DNA from 4 places in the Micromonospora sp. NPDC048835 genome. Region 4 is predicted to be linked to each of the others. Evidence: riboswitches for the same ligand, from Rfam matches in the RefSeq annotation. Region 4 holds a riboswitch; each other region holds the start of a gene.
The links. Region 4 has a riboswitch for cyclic di-AMP ahead of AB0C15_RS07615 (C39 family peptidase). Riboswitches for the same ligand answer to the same signal wherever they lie in the genome.
Positions count from the first base shown of each region.

Region 1: linked by a shared signal. The riboswitch ahead of AB0C15_RS19400 (hypothetical protein) and the one ahead of AB0C15_RS07615 (C39 family peptidase) in region 4 are both predicted to bind cyclic di-AMP.
Region 2: linked by a shared signal. The riboswitch ahead of AB0C15_RS03540 (NlpC/P60 family protein) and the one ahead of AB0C15_RS07615 (C39 family peptidase) in region 4 are both predicted to bind cyclic di-AMP.
Region 3: linked by a shared signal. The riboswitch ahead of AB0C15_RS25495 (hypothetical protein) and the one ahead of AB0C15_RS07615 (C39 family peptidase) in region 4 are both predicted to bind cyclic di-AMP.

Region 1 covers NZ_JBEZGM010000015.1:61,934-65,603, forward strand. The annotation lists gene AB0C15_RS19395 (DUF2269 domain-containing protein) at 315-923, opposite strand; gene AB0C15_RS19400 (hypothetical protein) at 1,064-2,077, opposite strand; cyclic di-AMP (ydaO/yuaA leader) riboswitch at 2,134-2,265, opposite strand; gene AB0C15_RS19405 (cation diffusion facilitator family transporter) at 2,398-3,315, opposite strand; gene AB0C15_RS19410 (AAA family ATPase) at 3,422-3,670, opposite strand, start outside.
Region 2 covers NZ_JBEZGM010000002.1:226,151-229,820, forward strand. The annotation lists gene dcd (dCTP deaminase) at 1-541, shown strand, start outside; gene AB0C15_RS03540 (NlpC/P60 family protein) at 601-1,641, opposite strand; cyclic di-AMP (ydaO/yuaA leader) riboswitch at 1,655-1,790, opposite strand; gene AB0C15_RS03545 (peptidoglycan recognition family protein) at 2,026-3,670, shown strand, end outside.
Region 3 covers NZ_JBEZGM010000025.1:63,767-67,436, reverse strand. The annotation lists gene AB0C15_RS25500 (YibE/F family protein) at 1-1,026, shown strand, start outside; cyclic di-AMP (ydaO/yuaA leader) riboswitch at 1,193-1,323, shown strand; gene AB0C15_RS25495 (hypothetical protein) at 1,328-2,347, shown strand; gene AB0C15_RS25490 (carbonic anhydrase) at 2,405-3,142, opposite strand; gene AB0C15_RS25485 (MarR family winged helix-turn-helix transcriptional regulator) at 3,369-3,670, shown strand, end outside.
Region 4 covers NZ_JBEZGM010000004.1:240,483-244,152, reverse strand. The annotation lists gene AB0C15_RS07625 (hypothetical protein) at 69-455, shown strand; gene AB0C15_RS07620 (hypothetical protein) at 590-1,360, shown strand; cyclic di-AMP (ydaO/yuaA leader) riboswitch at 1,645-1,786, shown strand; gene AB0C15_RS07615 (C39 family peptidase) at 2,018-2,866, shown strand; gene AB0C15_RS07610 (alpha/beta hydrolase) at 2,990-3,670, shown strand, end outside.

The DNA.
Region 1 (3,670 bases), on a different contig from region 4:
CCGCCCTCACGCCTGGTCCCAAGATCCGCGCAACATCCCCGATGTTGCTGCCTCCAGAGCGCGAGAGACAGCAACATCCCCGATGTTGTGCGGATCTTGACGAGGAATTCTCAGCACGGTTGCCCGGGCGGCCGACCGGGAGCGTCGGGGAGCGCCCGTCGCCCTCAAGGTCACGCTCGATCATTGATGTAGTGGCCCCGGACGGTCAGGAGGCCACTACATCATGGTTACAGCGCGATCATGGGCTGGTCCCCATCGGGCACGGTCGCGATCATGGTGTCGCGGTCACCGTCTGGGAGCGGGGGCGGGCGCGGTCACCGTCTGGGAGCGGGGGCGGGCGCGGTCACCGTCTGGGAGCCGGAGCCGGAGCCGGAGTCGGAGTCGGAGCCGGAGTCGGAACCGGAGTCGGAACCGGAACCGGAACCGGAGTCGGAACCGGAGCGGAAGCCGGAGCGGGGGCGTGCGGTGCGTCGGCCCCACGGTTTGTACGTGGACAGTACGGTCGCGATGATCATCAGGCTGGTCGACACGGCCGGTGCGATCACCAGGTCGACGCGGTCACGTGCGGGCAGGGCGGCGCCGACCGCTCCGGCGTGGCGCAGGTTCGGAGTGAGCAGGAACAGCACCAGTCCGACCATCACGGTGGTGAGCACGAGCTTGACCAGCACCCAGCGGTGGCGCAGCAGGCCCCACGGGGTGAGCAGCGAGCTGGCGACTCCGATCAGCCAGACCAGGACGCTCAGCGGCGCGAACAGCACCGTGCCGACCACTGCCGTGACCGGATAGACCACGGCCGGGTCGGCGCCCCGCTGCACGGCGATGCCGAGGGTGAGCAGCACCAGGTCGGCGCCCAGCCAGCCGAGCGAGGTGACGAGGTGCAGGGTGAGCAGCGCCTTGCGGGTGGCGGGTCGGATCCGAGGCATACCGCGATGCTGCCCGCCGACCCCAGCCGGGTCGTCCGACGAGAAACGACACCGGGGGTACGCCCGGCGACGTAGCCCGGGCCGAACACGGTGCTGCCTGTGCGTCACCACGACGACGCACAGGCAGCACCACGGGTGGCTCAGTAGACCGACAGGTGTACGTGGTTGGTGTGGTCGGTGGACGGGGTGCCGTGCGCCCCGCTGTACGACTTCCATCCGCTGCTGGGCAGCCAGATCTGCTTGTACCAGATCACGTAGAGCACGGCGAGCCGGTCCGCGTTGCGGATGAAGTACGCGGCCAGGTTGTTGCCGTACGTCTTGTCGCCGCCGGTGGCAACTCCACCGAAGCCGCTCTTCTGTGCCGCGAAGTCGCAGGCCCGGCCCTTCGGGTGTTCACCGGAGCCGCTGGGGCGGTGGCACGAGACGTACCGGGTGAAGTCTGCGGCCTTGGCCTGGTTGAGCGCGTGCAGGGTGCGCGGGGTGATGCAACCGCTGGCCGGCGTGGGGTCGTTGACACTGCACGACTCGGAGGGCCAGGAGCCGTCGGAGTTGCGGGGCGCGGGCTTCGCGTTCGCGGTGGAGGTGCCGCGGTTGGAGTCGCTGCCGGAGGCGGTCTGCGGCTTGGGTGTGGTGGCCACGGTCAGGGCCCGTTCGGCCTGGTCCTTGCGCTTGGCCATCACCGCGACCTGCTTGCGCTGTTCGTTGATCTCGCCGGTCAGCGCGACCCGGGTGCGGTTGCCCTTGTCCTTGCTGTCCAACAGGTCGCGCAGCACCCGGTCCTCGTTGGCGGCTACCGCGTCCAGTGCGGCCGCCCGGTCCATGAAGCCTTCCGGAGTGTTGCTGTTGAGCAGCGCCGACATCGCGCCGAGCCGGCCGGTGCGGTACGCCACCTCGGCGATCTCGCCGACCTTGCCGGTGCGCTGGTCGATCTCGACCTCGATGGTCTTCAACTGGGTGGCGAGTTGCTGCTGTCGTCGTACCGAGGTGTCCAGGGCGCGCTTGGCGTCCAGGTAGCCCTTGCTGGCCGCCTCCAGTTGGGCGCGCAACGCCGGGGTGCCGCCCTCCTCGTCGGAGTCGGGTGCGGCGGCCCGCAGGCCGGTCGGGGGAGCGGCCGAAGCGGTGCCGGCCGGGAGCGCGACGCCGAGGGCGAACATCGCGACAATCAGGGCCGCCAGTCGGGCGGCGGGTGGTCGTGCTGGTGCCACTGCGCATGTCCTTCCGTCAGCCGCCGACCGGGTTAGCTGACGGGTTCGGGACGGAAGATCCCTACCGCTGACGCGGATGCACCCCAGGAACATGGTTCCCCGGTTCGCCCAGGAGGGCGATTAGGCGGCGACCACCACCGGCGCCGGGAGGGCGCCGCCTGGTGGAGGCCGGGACCGAGCCTACCGGGGCGGATGGGGCCGCTGCAGCCGATGTGACGGACGGTGCGTGCGTCACGACGGAAAATCAGGGCACCGTCGTGAACGTCGCCTCACCATTCGATGGAGCCACACGCTCCGGACGCGGCGCCGGGCTCGATCTGCAACGTCGCGTGCTCGATGCGGAAGTCGTCGTGCAGGGCGGTACGCGCCGCGGTGAGCACCGCGCCGACCTCCGCGCCGGGCTCCATGGTCAGGTGTGCCGAGGCCACGTCCATCCCGGAGGTGAGCGTCCAGACGTGCAGGTCGTGCACCTCGACCACACCGGGGACGGCGGCCAGCCGGTCGTGCACGGCGGTCACCTGTAGGTGCTCCGGAGCGGCCTGCACCAGGATGCGGATGGCCGCTCGGGCCAGCCGCCAGGTGCGCGGCAGGATGAACACGCCGATGGCGACGGCGACCAGGGGGTCGGCCCACCACCAGTCGGTGGCGATGATGAGCAGTGCCGCGCCGATGACGCCGACCGAGCCGAGCAGGTCGCCGAGCACCTCCAGGTAGGCGCCCTGAAGGTTGATGCTCTCGCGTGCCCCGGCGCGCAGCAGGCCGAAGGCGGCGATGTTGGCGAGCAGTCCGAGCACGGCCACCACGAGCATCGGGCCGGTGATGATCTCGTGTGGGTCGCCGAAGCGGCGGATCGCCTCGATCACCACGTAGATGGCGACACCGGAGAGCAGGACGGCGTTTGCCAGCGCGGCGAGCACTTCGAGTCGGTAGAGCCCGAAGGTGCGCTGCGGGTCGCCGGTGGCCCGCCGGGTCGCCGTGATCGCGGCGAGGGCCATCCCGATGCCGAGCACGTCGGTGAACATGTGCCCGGCGTCGGAGAGCAGGGCGAGCGAGCCGGTGTGCAGGGCCACCACCGCCTCGACCACCATCAGGGTGGCGAGCAGACCGAACGCCGCCCAGAGTCGCCCCCGGTGCTGGTGTGCGGCATTGGCGACGGACCCGTGGTGGTGGTCATGACCTGCGCCCACGAGAATCACCTTCCGCCGCCGATCGGGACCCGGTCAAATATATGCTCACATCGCTATGTGTGCAAGTGTACGTGCCACGCCTCCCACCGACGGCAGTCCGCGCACGTCAGCCGGTCGGGTCGATGGTGGTGAGCCGCTGGGTCGCCCGGGAGAGCGCCACGTACAGGGTGCGTACCCCGGCACCCGGATCCGCCCGGATCTCGCTCGGGGCGACAAGCACGACCCCGTCGTACTCCATGCCCTTGGCCTCCAGGCTGGTCACCACCTGCAACCTCGACGCGCCGAGCGCGCCGAGCCAACCGGCGACCTCGTCGCGGCGGGGGACCGGCGTGATCACCCCGACCGTGCCCTCCAC
Region 2 (3,670 bases), on a different contig from region 4:
GGCCGGCACGCTGGGCCTGGAGCCGTTCGAGCCCACTCTGGTCCAACCCTCCAGCATCGACGTCCGACTCGACCGGCTGTTCCGGGTCTTCAACAACCACCTTTACACCCACATCGACCCCGCGATGCAGCAGGACGACCTGACCTCGGCGGTCGAGGTCCCCGACGGCGAGCCGTTCGTGCTGCACCCGGGGGAGTTCGTGCTCGCCTCGACGCTCGAGGTCATCTCGCTCGGTGACCAGCTCGCCGGCCGACTTGAGGGCAAGAGCTCCCTGGGCCGGCTCGGGCTGCTCACGCACTCCACCGCCGGTTTCATCGACCCGGGCTTCTCCGGTCACGTGACGCTGGAACTCTCGAACGTGGCCAACCTGCCGATCACCCTGTGGCCGGGCATGAAGATCGGGCAGCTCTGCATCTTCCGGCTCTCCTCGCCGGCCGAGCACCCGTACGGCTCGGTGGTCTACGGCTCGCGCTACCAGGGCCAGCGCGGGCCGACGCCCAGCCGCGCCTGGCAACACTGGCGCACCTGGCCGACCCGCTAGAACCAGGGACGACGAGGGCCCGCCGCGACGGATCGCGGCGGGCCCTCGGTCACCCGGGGTCAGCCGGGGCGTCCGTAGCTGTGGATCGGGCCGTCGTCGACCTTCTTCATCTTGACCGGTTGACCTGCCTGCGAGGCGTGCACCACCCAGCCGCCGCCGACGTACATGCCGACGTGGTGGATGTCGCTGTAGTAGAAGACCAGATCACCGGGGCGCAGGTCACCCCTGCTGACGTTCTTCGTGACGCGGCTCTGCGCGGCGGCGTTGTGCGGCAGCGACACGCCGGCCTTGGCCCAGGCGGCGAGCATCAGCCCGGAGCAGTCGTACGAGTTCGGACCCTCGGCACCCCAGACGTAGGGCTTGCCGATCTGGGCGCAGGCGAACTTGACCGCGGTGCCCGCGCCGCCGCCGGGGTAGCTGCCCGGGCAGGGCGCCGGGCGCAGCGGACCGCCGCCGCCGCTGCCGTACACCTTGAGGCGCAGCTTCTGCAGGCGGTCGATCTCTTCGTTGATCTGCTTCTTCTTCGCCGCCAACTGCGCTTCGGTGCGGGTCAGTTGGGCCACCATCTCGTCCAGCGGGGCCTTCTGCGCGGCCAGCTTGTCGCGCAGGTCGGCCACCTGGCGTACGTCCTTCTGCTGGTTGTGCGCGAAGCGGTCGAGCATTTCGAGCTGGTCGACCACCTCGCTCGGCGACCGGCTGCCCAGCACCGCGTTGACGGTCGAGACGTTCTCACCCTTGTAGGCGCGCACGGCCAGGGCGCTGACCTTGTCCATCGCGGCGTCGACCTGACGCTCCAGCGGGGTGATCCGGGCGGCCAGCGCGTCGGCCTGCTTGCGTTTCGCGGCGAGGTCGGTGCGGGTGGCGTTGTGCCGTTCGATGATCGGTTCGAGCTTGTTCCAGTCGGCGTCGATCTGGCGCTCGATCTCGGCGACCGACGGGTCGGCGTGGGCTGCCGTGGCGCTGCCGGTCAGGACGACGGCGACGCCGGCCAGCGCGGCGAGGGCGGTGGTGAAGCGGGACCAGCGTGGGCGCGGCACGATCGTCGCCGGGCCGGCTGTTGCCGACCGCTCGGACGACGGCCGCGGGGCATGGAGTGCCACCGGGGTTCCGTACTCCTTCTTCCTGACCGCCTACCGGGTTAGCTGACGGGTTCGGGCGGGAAGTCGGCGCCCTACCGCAGTGGCTGCGGATTCACCCCGAGGGACCTGGGTCCCCGGTTCGCTCGGAAACGACTCGGCGGTGTCGGTCCGTTACCGCCCGGGCTGAGCGGAGCTGCTGTCGGGCCGACGAATGACCAGAGTAGAGACGCTTGTTACCGATCCGCAACCCGCGCGGCCGTGACACTCCGTACCGATTGGAGGAGGTCACTGAAGGTACGTGAAAAAATTCTTCCAGATACTTCGATAGATGGAAAGGTATTGACGCAACCTCCCGGGCGGCGCGATGGTGACCTGACCGCACTCCGCGAGAATCTAGGGGGTTCGATGCACCATCCAACCCTGTCGACCGGCGCGCGAGCGCTGCTCGCCGCCACCGTGGTCGCCGCCGCGACCACGGTTCCGCTCACCGTCGGCCCGGCCGCCGCCGCGCCCACGACCACCCGTCAGCAGCAGTACGCCGCCGCGGCGACCGAGTACGGCGTGCCCGCCGTCGTGCTGCTCGGCGTCTCCTTCCTGGAGTCGCGCTGGGACACCAACGCCGGCACACCGAGCACCAGCGGCGGCTACGGCCCGATGCACCTGACCGATGCGCGGCACGTGGCCGCCCTACCCGGGCGCGGTCACCACGACGCCGGTGCCGAGGATCCCCGCGGCGACGACTCTCGTGCCGCCCGGGTGCCCGCCCCCCGGCCGGTCGAGCCTTCCGCGCCGGCTGCCGCCGCGTTGCAGACCGTGGACGCCGCCGCCACGCTCACCGGTGCCACCCCCGAGGCACTGCGCACCGACCCGGGCCTCAACATCCGGGGTGGGGCCGCGCTGCTCGGCGCGTACCAGAGGGATCTGGGCGCTCCGGTCGGTGCCGGCACCGACCCGGCGGCCTGGTACGGCGCGGTGGCCCGCTACTCCGGCGCGGACAGCGCCGACGCCGCGGCGGCCTTCGCCGACGAGGTGTTCACCACCATCGGCGCGGGCGAGTCCCGGGTGACCGACGACGGCCAGCGGATCACCCTGGCGGCCCGCGCGGTGCGGCCCGAGCGTTCCTGGTTGGACCGCCTGGGCCTGCGCCGACTCACCCGCCCGGACGGAGTGGAGTGCCCGCGCACCATCTCCTGTGAGTGGATCCCGGCGCCCTACGAGGCGTTCGGCGAGGACTACGGCAACCACGACCTCTCCGACCGGCCCGCGCGGCAGAAGATCGAGTACATCGTCATCCACGACACCGAGGCGAGTTGGGCGACGACCCTGCAACTCGTCCAGGACCCCACCTACGTGAGCTGGCACTACTCGCTGCGCTCGGTCGACGGGCACATCGCCCAGCACGTCAAGACGAAGGACGTCGGCTGGCACGCCGGCAACTGGTACGTCAACGCGAAGGCGATCGGGTTGGAGCACGAGGGCTTCGCGGCGCAGGGCACCTGGTACACCGAGGCGATGTACCGGACCTCGGCGAAGCTGGTCCGGCATCTGGCGCTGCGGCTGGGCATCCCACTTGACCGTCAGCACATCATCGGCCACGACAACGTGCCCGGCACCATCCCCTCGACAGTGCGGGGAATGCACTGGGACCCGGGCCCGTACTGGGACTGGACGCACTACTTCGACCTGCTGCACGCCCCTCGGCTGGACACCGGCACCCCGGCCACCGGAATGGTCCGGATCGATCCCGACTACGCCACCAACCGGCCGGCCCTCACCGACTGCGTCACCGTGGGGGTGCCCTGCACGCCGCGCGGCTCCTCGGCGGTGGTCCTGCGCAGCGCACCGTCGGCGGACGCGCCGCTCGTCAACGACATCGCGCTGCGTCCGGACGGCACCCCGAACACGATGGTCGTGTCGGACCACGGGGCCCGGGCATCCGCCGGGCAGACCTACGCGCTGGCCGGGCGGCAGGGCGACTGGACGGCGATCTGGTACCTCGGGCAGCGGGCCTGGTTCCACAACCCGACGTCCGCGCCGACCGCAAGCTGGA
Region 3 (3,670 bases), on a different contig from region 4:
GTCATCCTGGTCGAGCTGGCCGACCCGGTCGACCCCACCACGAGCAACTGGAACATCGCCGAGCACCAACGCGGTACCCCGATGGTGTGGCTGGCGGTGGTCTTCGCGGCCGCGATCGTCGCGTTCGGTCGGTGGCGAGGTCTCGCCGCGCTCGCCGGGCTGGCCGCCAGCTTCGCCATCCTGCTCACCTTCGTGCTGCCGGGCATCGGCGCCGGCAGATCACCACTGCTGGTGGCGGTGGTCGGCGCGGCCCTGATCATGTTCGTGGTGCTCTACCTGACGCACGGGGTCTCCGCACAGACGTCGGTCGCGGTGCTCGGCACGCTGGGCAGTCTGGTGCTGACCGGCGTCCTCGCCACCATCGCCACGGCCGCGACCCACCTCACCGGCTTCGGCAGCGAGGACGCCACCACCCTGTCGATGTTCCAGGGCGACGTGGACCTGCACGGTCTGCTGCTCGCCGGGATCATCATCGGGTCGCTCGGTGTGCTCGACGACGTGACGGTCACCCAGGCCGCCACCGTCACCGAGCTGGCGAACGCGAATCCCGGGCTGTCCCGACTGCAGCTCTACCGGGCGGCCACCCGGGTCGGTCGAGCCCACATCGCCTCCACCGTCAACACCATCGTGCTGGCGTACGCGGGCGCGTCGCTGCCCCTGCTGCTCCTGCTCACCGCCGACTCGCGGCCGATCGGGCAGATCCTCACCAGTGAGTTCCTGGCACAGGAGATCGTCCGCAGCGCGGTCGCCACCCTCGGTCTGATCGCCGCCGTGCCGCTGACCACCGGGCTGGCCGCAGTGGTGACCGCCGCCGGACGCGCCGACGCCACGCCGTCCACCGACGCCACGCCGTCCACCGACGCTGCCGCCTCGCGACCCCAGCGGGACCGCACCGAGGCACTTGCCGCACTCAGCTCACCGCGAACGGCCGGCTCCGAGGAGCCGGACCAACTGCGGACCGCACCCCCATCCCAGGCCACCGACAGGTGGCCGGAGTCGAACAGGAGCACGGATACGGCATGGTGACACTCCTCAGCGTGACCAGATCGGGCATCCACCCTGAGAACCGCGTCACTGGTCACTCAACGCTATGGCGAAATGACGCTTTTGGTCGGCATCCAGGCGTAGCTCACCCGGTCGACTCTCGGGTAACCTCGCTGCCGGTTACCGATGAAGGCGCGAAGCGGCGCCTGCGGTGCCACCGCCCAATCGCCAACCGGCGAGCCGGGGACCCAGGCACCTGGGGTGAATCCGCGCCAGCGGTAGGGGCCACTTCCGCCCCGAACCCGTCAGCTAACCCGGTCGGCGGTCGACGGAAGGGAACATTGTGACGGCACCCCTACGCCGCTGGATGACACCCGTGGTGGCCGTGATCGCCGCACTCACCGTGTTCGCCGGGCCGTTCCCGGCGCACGCCGCCCCGGCGAACCCCACGCCGTCCGGGCACGAGGAGGACAGCGAGCCCAAGCTGCTCAACGACGTCATCGAGCAGGCCAACCGCGACTACTCCGCCGCCAAGTCCAAGCTGGACAAGTCCAAGAAGCGGCAGGGTGAGTTGGCCGCCGAGGTCAACCGGGCCAGGGCCGACCTGGACGCGCTGGCCCCGCAGGTCGGGCAGATCGCCGCTCAGGCGTACCGGACCGGCCGGATCGGCGCGGTCGCGATGCTGCTGGAGAGCGAAGCGCCCGACTCGTTCGTCCGGCGCGCCGGGATGCTCGACGAGATGAACATGGTCAACGAGAAGAAGCTCTCCGAGGTCAACGAGGTGAAGGCCCGCGCCGAGCAGGCCAAGCTGGCCCTCGACACCGAGGTCCGCGAGCAGCAGAAGCAGACCGCCCTGATGGCGAAGCGAAAGAGCGAGGCCGACAAGGCGCTCGCCCTCGTCGGCGGGAAGGGCTTCACCGGCGGTCTGGTGGACGCCACCTCCAAGATCGCGAAGATCGGCCCGGGTCGCACCGCCGACGGCGACTGGAAGCCACAGTCGTGCAGCGAGAAGGACCCGACCACCTCCGGCTGCATCACGCCGCGCACGTTGCACGCGTACAAGGAGGTCAGGGCCGCCGGCTTCAAGCGGTTCGTCGGCTGCTACCGGCCCGGCGGGCCATGGGAGCACCCGAAGGGCCGCGCCTGCGACTGGTCGCTCCAGAAGAGCGGATTCTCCCCGTGGCACAACAACGACACCCGGACGTACGGCAACAACGTCGCCGCGTTCCTCATCCGTAACGCCGACCGGCTCGGCATCTACTACGTGATCTGGAACCGACAGATCTGGTTCCCGGCCACCGGTTGGAGTTCGTACAGCGGGCCGTCGAACCACACCGACCACGTACACATGTCGCTGCTCTGATCCGCACGAACCCCGTCCGAGGGCCGTTCCGCACGATGCGGAGCGGCCCTCGACGCGTCAGACGGCGGCAGCAGCGGCCGGGTCGGTCGACTCCGGCGATCCGCCCGGGGCGTCCACGCTCGCGAAGCCGGCCGGCACGGCGGCCACCGGTCGCACCGCTCCGGCGGCCAGCCGGTAGGACATTCCCACCACTGCGCACCGCCCTCGCGCCACCTGGTCGGCAAGCACCGGGGACTGCTCGATGAGCGTCTCGACGGTCTGTGCGATGTGGACGTCGACGATCCCGTCGATGTCGGTCACGCCCTGGGCCTCGGCCCGGCGCAGGCTGGGCAGCACGGCGTCGACCACCGCGCGCAGGTGGCCACTCGGTGCGGTACCGGTCGCCGCGGACTCCCGGGCGGCCTGCACCGCGCCGCACGAGTCGTGGCCCAGCACGACCACCAGCGGAGTGCCGAGCACGGTCACCGCGTACTCGACGCTGCCGAGCACCTCGGGGCCGGCGGTGTGCCCGGCGGTGCGCACCACGAACAGGTCGCCAAGCCCACGGTCAAAGATGATCTCGGCGGCCAACCGGGAGTCGGAGCAGCCGACGATCACCGCGAACGGGTGTTGCCCGTCGGCCACGGCTGCCCGGTGACCGGCATCCTGGTTGGGGTGGCGGGGGGCGCCGTCGACGAAGCGCCGGTTGCCGGCGACCAACTCGGCGTACGCCCGCGTCGGCTCGCCTGGCGCGGACTCCCGGTCGGTGGTCCGCTGCGAACCCGGCTGACCGCCGGAGCTTCCAGTTTGACTCATCCCGCACCTCGTCTCCACGCATTTGACCTGCTCAAACCGGCTTTCCGTCGGCCGGGCGGCGGGCGCTGGCTCGTGCTCCACCGTCACACGCACCGTAAGATGCGTCAAGGTATGCGTGATTTAGATTTCATACGTTGACTCCGGCCGCCCCCTGGCCGACCGTGCCGGGGCGGGGCGGACCACACTTCCGCGAGGGCAGGCGGACATCCGGAAGGCGGTCGACACGATGGCGAACACGGTGACGGGCGACACCAACGGGCGGAACTGGACGTTCCTCACCAACCACGGGCACGTCCTGCTGGCCATCGCCCGCGACCCGACCGCCCGGCTGCGCGACGTCGCGGCCGAGGTCGGCGTGACCGAACGGGCCGCGCAGGCCATCGTGGCCGACCTGGAGGCCGGCGGCTACCTGCACCGCACCCGGGTCGGGCGACGGAACGAATACACCCTGAACCCGGCCGGCCGGTTCCGGCACCCCGCCGAAGCCGACCGGCAGGTCGGCGACCTGCTCGCGCTCTTCGCCGACAC
Region 4 (3,670 bases):
GCCCGGGTCGGTGCGACGGTAGCGTGGGTACGTGCTTCCGGTTGCGTTCACCCTGTCCGCTGTGGTGGGTGGCGCGCTGGGCGACGCGGGTGCTGACCAGCCTCGCCGTCGTCGCGGCCCTGGCGCTCGGCGCGGGCCCGGCCACGGCCGCCGGGTCGATGCCCAGCCCGCTGTCGACGTTCGGCGCGGTGCCGGCCGCCGTCGTTGCCGGGCCGCTGGAGGCCTCCTGCCGCCACGCCGAGGCGCCGGGGGTGGCGCGGTCGGCCTCGGCGATACCTCCGGAGGCCACCGAGGAGTCGGTGCCGGCATGGTCGGTCGGCACGCCGGTGGCGCTCCCCGGCGACGAGGGCACCGTGGTGGCCGGGGTGCTGCCGGTGCGCGCGGCCGGGTCCGAGCCGCTGCCCCTGCTCGACCGGGCGAGCGGTCGGGCTCCCCGAGCCCCGCCCGGGCGCTGAGCCACCGGGACGACCGTCCCGTCGCCGCGCCCTGTCGACCCACAAGCCTCCTACCCCGCTGACCCGTGGCCCCGCCGTGGCCCGCCGGTCGGCGCGGGCCCCCATCGCACTGCTCTCTCCCCGAGGTGCCGACCATGGAGACCGCTGTCTTCTACCAGTTCGTGACCGAGGTGCCGCAGGCCGCCGCCATCTGGTCGACGCTGTTCCTGCTGACCCTGGGCCTGCTCACCGTGCTTGCCGCCCGCCCCGAACGGGACCGGCCCGCTGACGATCCGCTCCCGGCCGCGCCCACCGCGCGGGAGGTGGCCGCCGCCGAGGCGGTCGACCGGCGCCGCTACGCCGAGGAGGTGGCCGTTGCCGCGGCCGGCGCGGCCACCACCGCCAGGCGGCGACGGGCCGCCTGGCTGACCGCTCAGGAGGAGTTGGAGCGGGCCTGGACCGGGTACGACGAGGCGGACACCGCCGCGCGTCGCTTCGCCGGCGCCGCGATGCTGCCCACCCCGCAGACGCCGCACACCCCCGCCGAGTACGCCGCCCGGGAGCGCTATCTGCACCGGGCGGCGATGGCTGCCTACTGGCGGGGCGACCTCACCATGGCGCAGCTCGGCGACGTGTTCGGCCACCGGAACGGCTGGGATTCCCGGCGACACCCGGTCGAGCAGGAGGCGCTGATCAGCAGGGTGGTCCGGGACGCGCGGCTGGTCGACTACCAGGCTGCCGCCGGCCGGGAACGGGCCGCCTGGCGGGACGCGGAGTTGGCCGCCGAGTCCGCTCGTGTTCTCGCCGAGGAGGCGTACGCGGCGAAGGCCAGGCTGCACCCGACCCCGGCGCCCGCGCCGCGGTCGGTGGCCCGGGCGTTGCGTCCCGCCCTCGTGGCACGGTGGCGGCCGGCCCGGGTGGGTTGAGCCCGATCCGTGATGTGAGGCCGGTCACGGGTGTGGTGAATCGGACGTCCGGCGCGGTTGGTGGGATTGTTCCGGTGAATGCGGTGCGGTTGTTTGCGCCCTGTCCGGTTGTCGCCCATCGGTGCCGCCGTAACCGGTTGTCCCATCGAGTCACGTCATCGGCAATACGCGCAGAAATTGTTCCGCCAATTGGGGTTTACACAGGTGAACCTGGCTTGGCAGGGTGCGGAGCGGCCAGTAGTGTCGTCACGTCCGATGCGGTAATCGATCGCAGGAAGCGACGCCGCATCGACCCGCTTAATCGTGATCTACGAACCGGGGACCCATCAGTAAGTCCGGGGTGAATCCGCGAGCCACGGCCCGCGGTAGGGCGATCTTCCCGCCCGAATCCGTCAGCTAACCCGGTAGGCGGTGTCGGAAGGAGTCACTCCTCGTGCAGCACCTTTCCACCCCTCGGTTGTTCCCTCGCCTCCACGGCGCGGCGGTGCACCCGCTCATTCGTCACGTGACGGTGAGCTGACCCCCGGGTCATCGCCTTTCCCGCCCGGCCGCGCCGGGCGTTCCCCTGAGCGGTTCACCATCCGCGGACCACGGTCCGCGTGCTGGCGCCTGCCCGGATACCGGTCCGGCCCCGGTGCGCCGCTCTCCCCCTGATCCGTGGAGGACCCCGTGAAGCACACCCTGCAGCGTCAACTCCGCCGTCTCGCCAGCGAGCGCCCGTACCAGATCGTTGCCGCCTCCGCCGCGGCCCTCGCGATCGCCACCACCACCGGCGCCCTGCTCACCACCGCCGACCACGCCCCGGCCAGCCAGCGCACCGCGACCACGGTCGCCGAGATGCGCAGCGACGTCGCCGCCTCCAGCGGCGAGGTTCGGGACGCGTCCCCCTCGGCTAGCGCCGCGCCGACCACGGCCGCCCCGACCACAGATGCCGCGTCGCCGGCCGCCAAGGCCAAGAGCAACCCGGACCTCACCCGTAAGCCGACGCCGCCGAAGCCCCCCGCGACGAAGGTGCTCGACTACGACTACGAGGCGCAGAACACCTACTACAACTGCGGCCCGGCGGCCACCCGGAACGCGCTCAGCGCCGCCGGCATCGACCGCACCCAGGAGGAGCTCGGCGCCGAGCTGGGCACCACCGAGATGGGCACCAACTCGGCCGAGGACACCACCCGCGTGCTCAACGCCGAGGTGAAGGGCTCCCCGTACCGCACCCGGATGTTCCCCGGCGCGCCCAGCCCGGCGCAGATGGACCGGCTCCAGGCAGACGTGGTGAAGGCCATCACCGACGGCCGTGGCGTGGTGGCGAACGTCGTCGGAGACGCCGCCGACACCGACGGCGGCTGGCACTCCTACGGCGGCGGGCACTACATCGCCGTCGTCGGCTACAAGGACAACGGCCGCACCGTGCGGATCGCCGACTCGGCGAACCCGACCGACCCGTCGTACTGGATCACCACGATCGACCTGGCCAACTGGATCACCAGCCGGGGCTACTCCGCCTGACCCGGGCACCCTTACCGCCGCGGGCGCCGTCTCCCACAAGGGGCCGGCGCCCGCGGCGTCTGTCTGCGCGGTCCGTCGTCGGCGGCTCTCGTACCTGGCCGTGAACCGTGGCAGACTGCGGCCGTGGTGGAGAAATCGGGTGGTAGAAGGCCGGTTCTGCTGCTGCTGCACGGCATGGGGGCGACCGGGGACGTGTGGTTGCCCTGGGCGCCGTACCTCGAGCAGCACTGGCCCGGGCGGTGGCTGGCACCGGACCTCGCCGGCCACGGCTGGGCGCCGCCACTGCCCTCGTACTCCTTCGCTGGTCTCGCTGAGCGGATCGGGCAGGCCCTCGCCCCCGACGACCGGTTCGTCGTGCTGGGGCACTCGCTGGGTGGGGTGGTCGGCCTGGCTCTCGCCGCCCGCGACGCCGGGATGCCTGTCGACGCGGCCGTCGGCCTCGGCATCAAGGCACAGTGGTCACCCGACGAGTTGACCCGCGCCGCCGACCTCGCCGCCCGCCCGGTCAGTTGGTTCGCGACCCGCGCCGAGGCGGCACGCCGCTACCTGCGCGTCTCCGGGCTCGTCGGCCTGGTCCCACCGGACCACCCGGTGGTGGACGCGGGGCTGCGTCAGATCGACGGCCGGTGGTGCCTCGCCATGGACCCGAGCGCCTTCGCCGTCGGCGAGCCCGACCTGGCCGCGCTGCTCGCGGCGACCGACGTGCCGGTGGTGCTGGCGCGCGGGGAGAACGACCCGATGGTCACCGACGAACAGCTCAAGGAGTACGGCGTACCCGTCGCCACGCTGCCCGGTCTCGGGCAC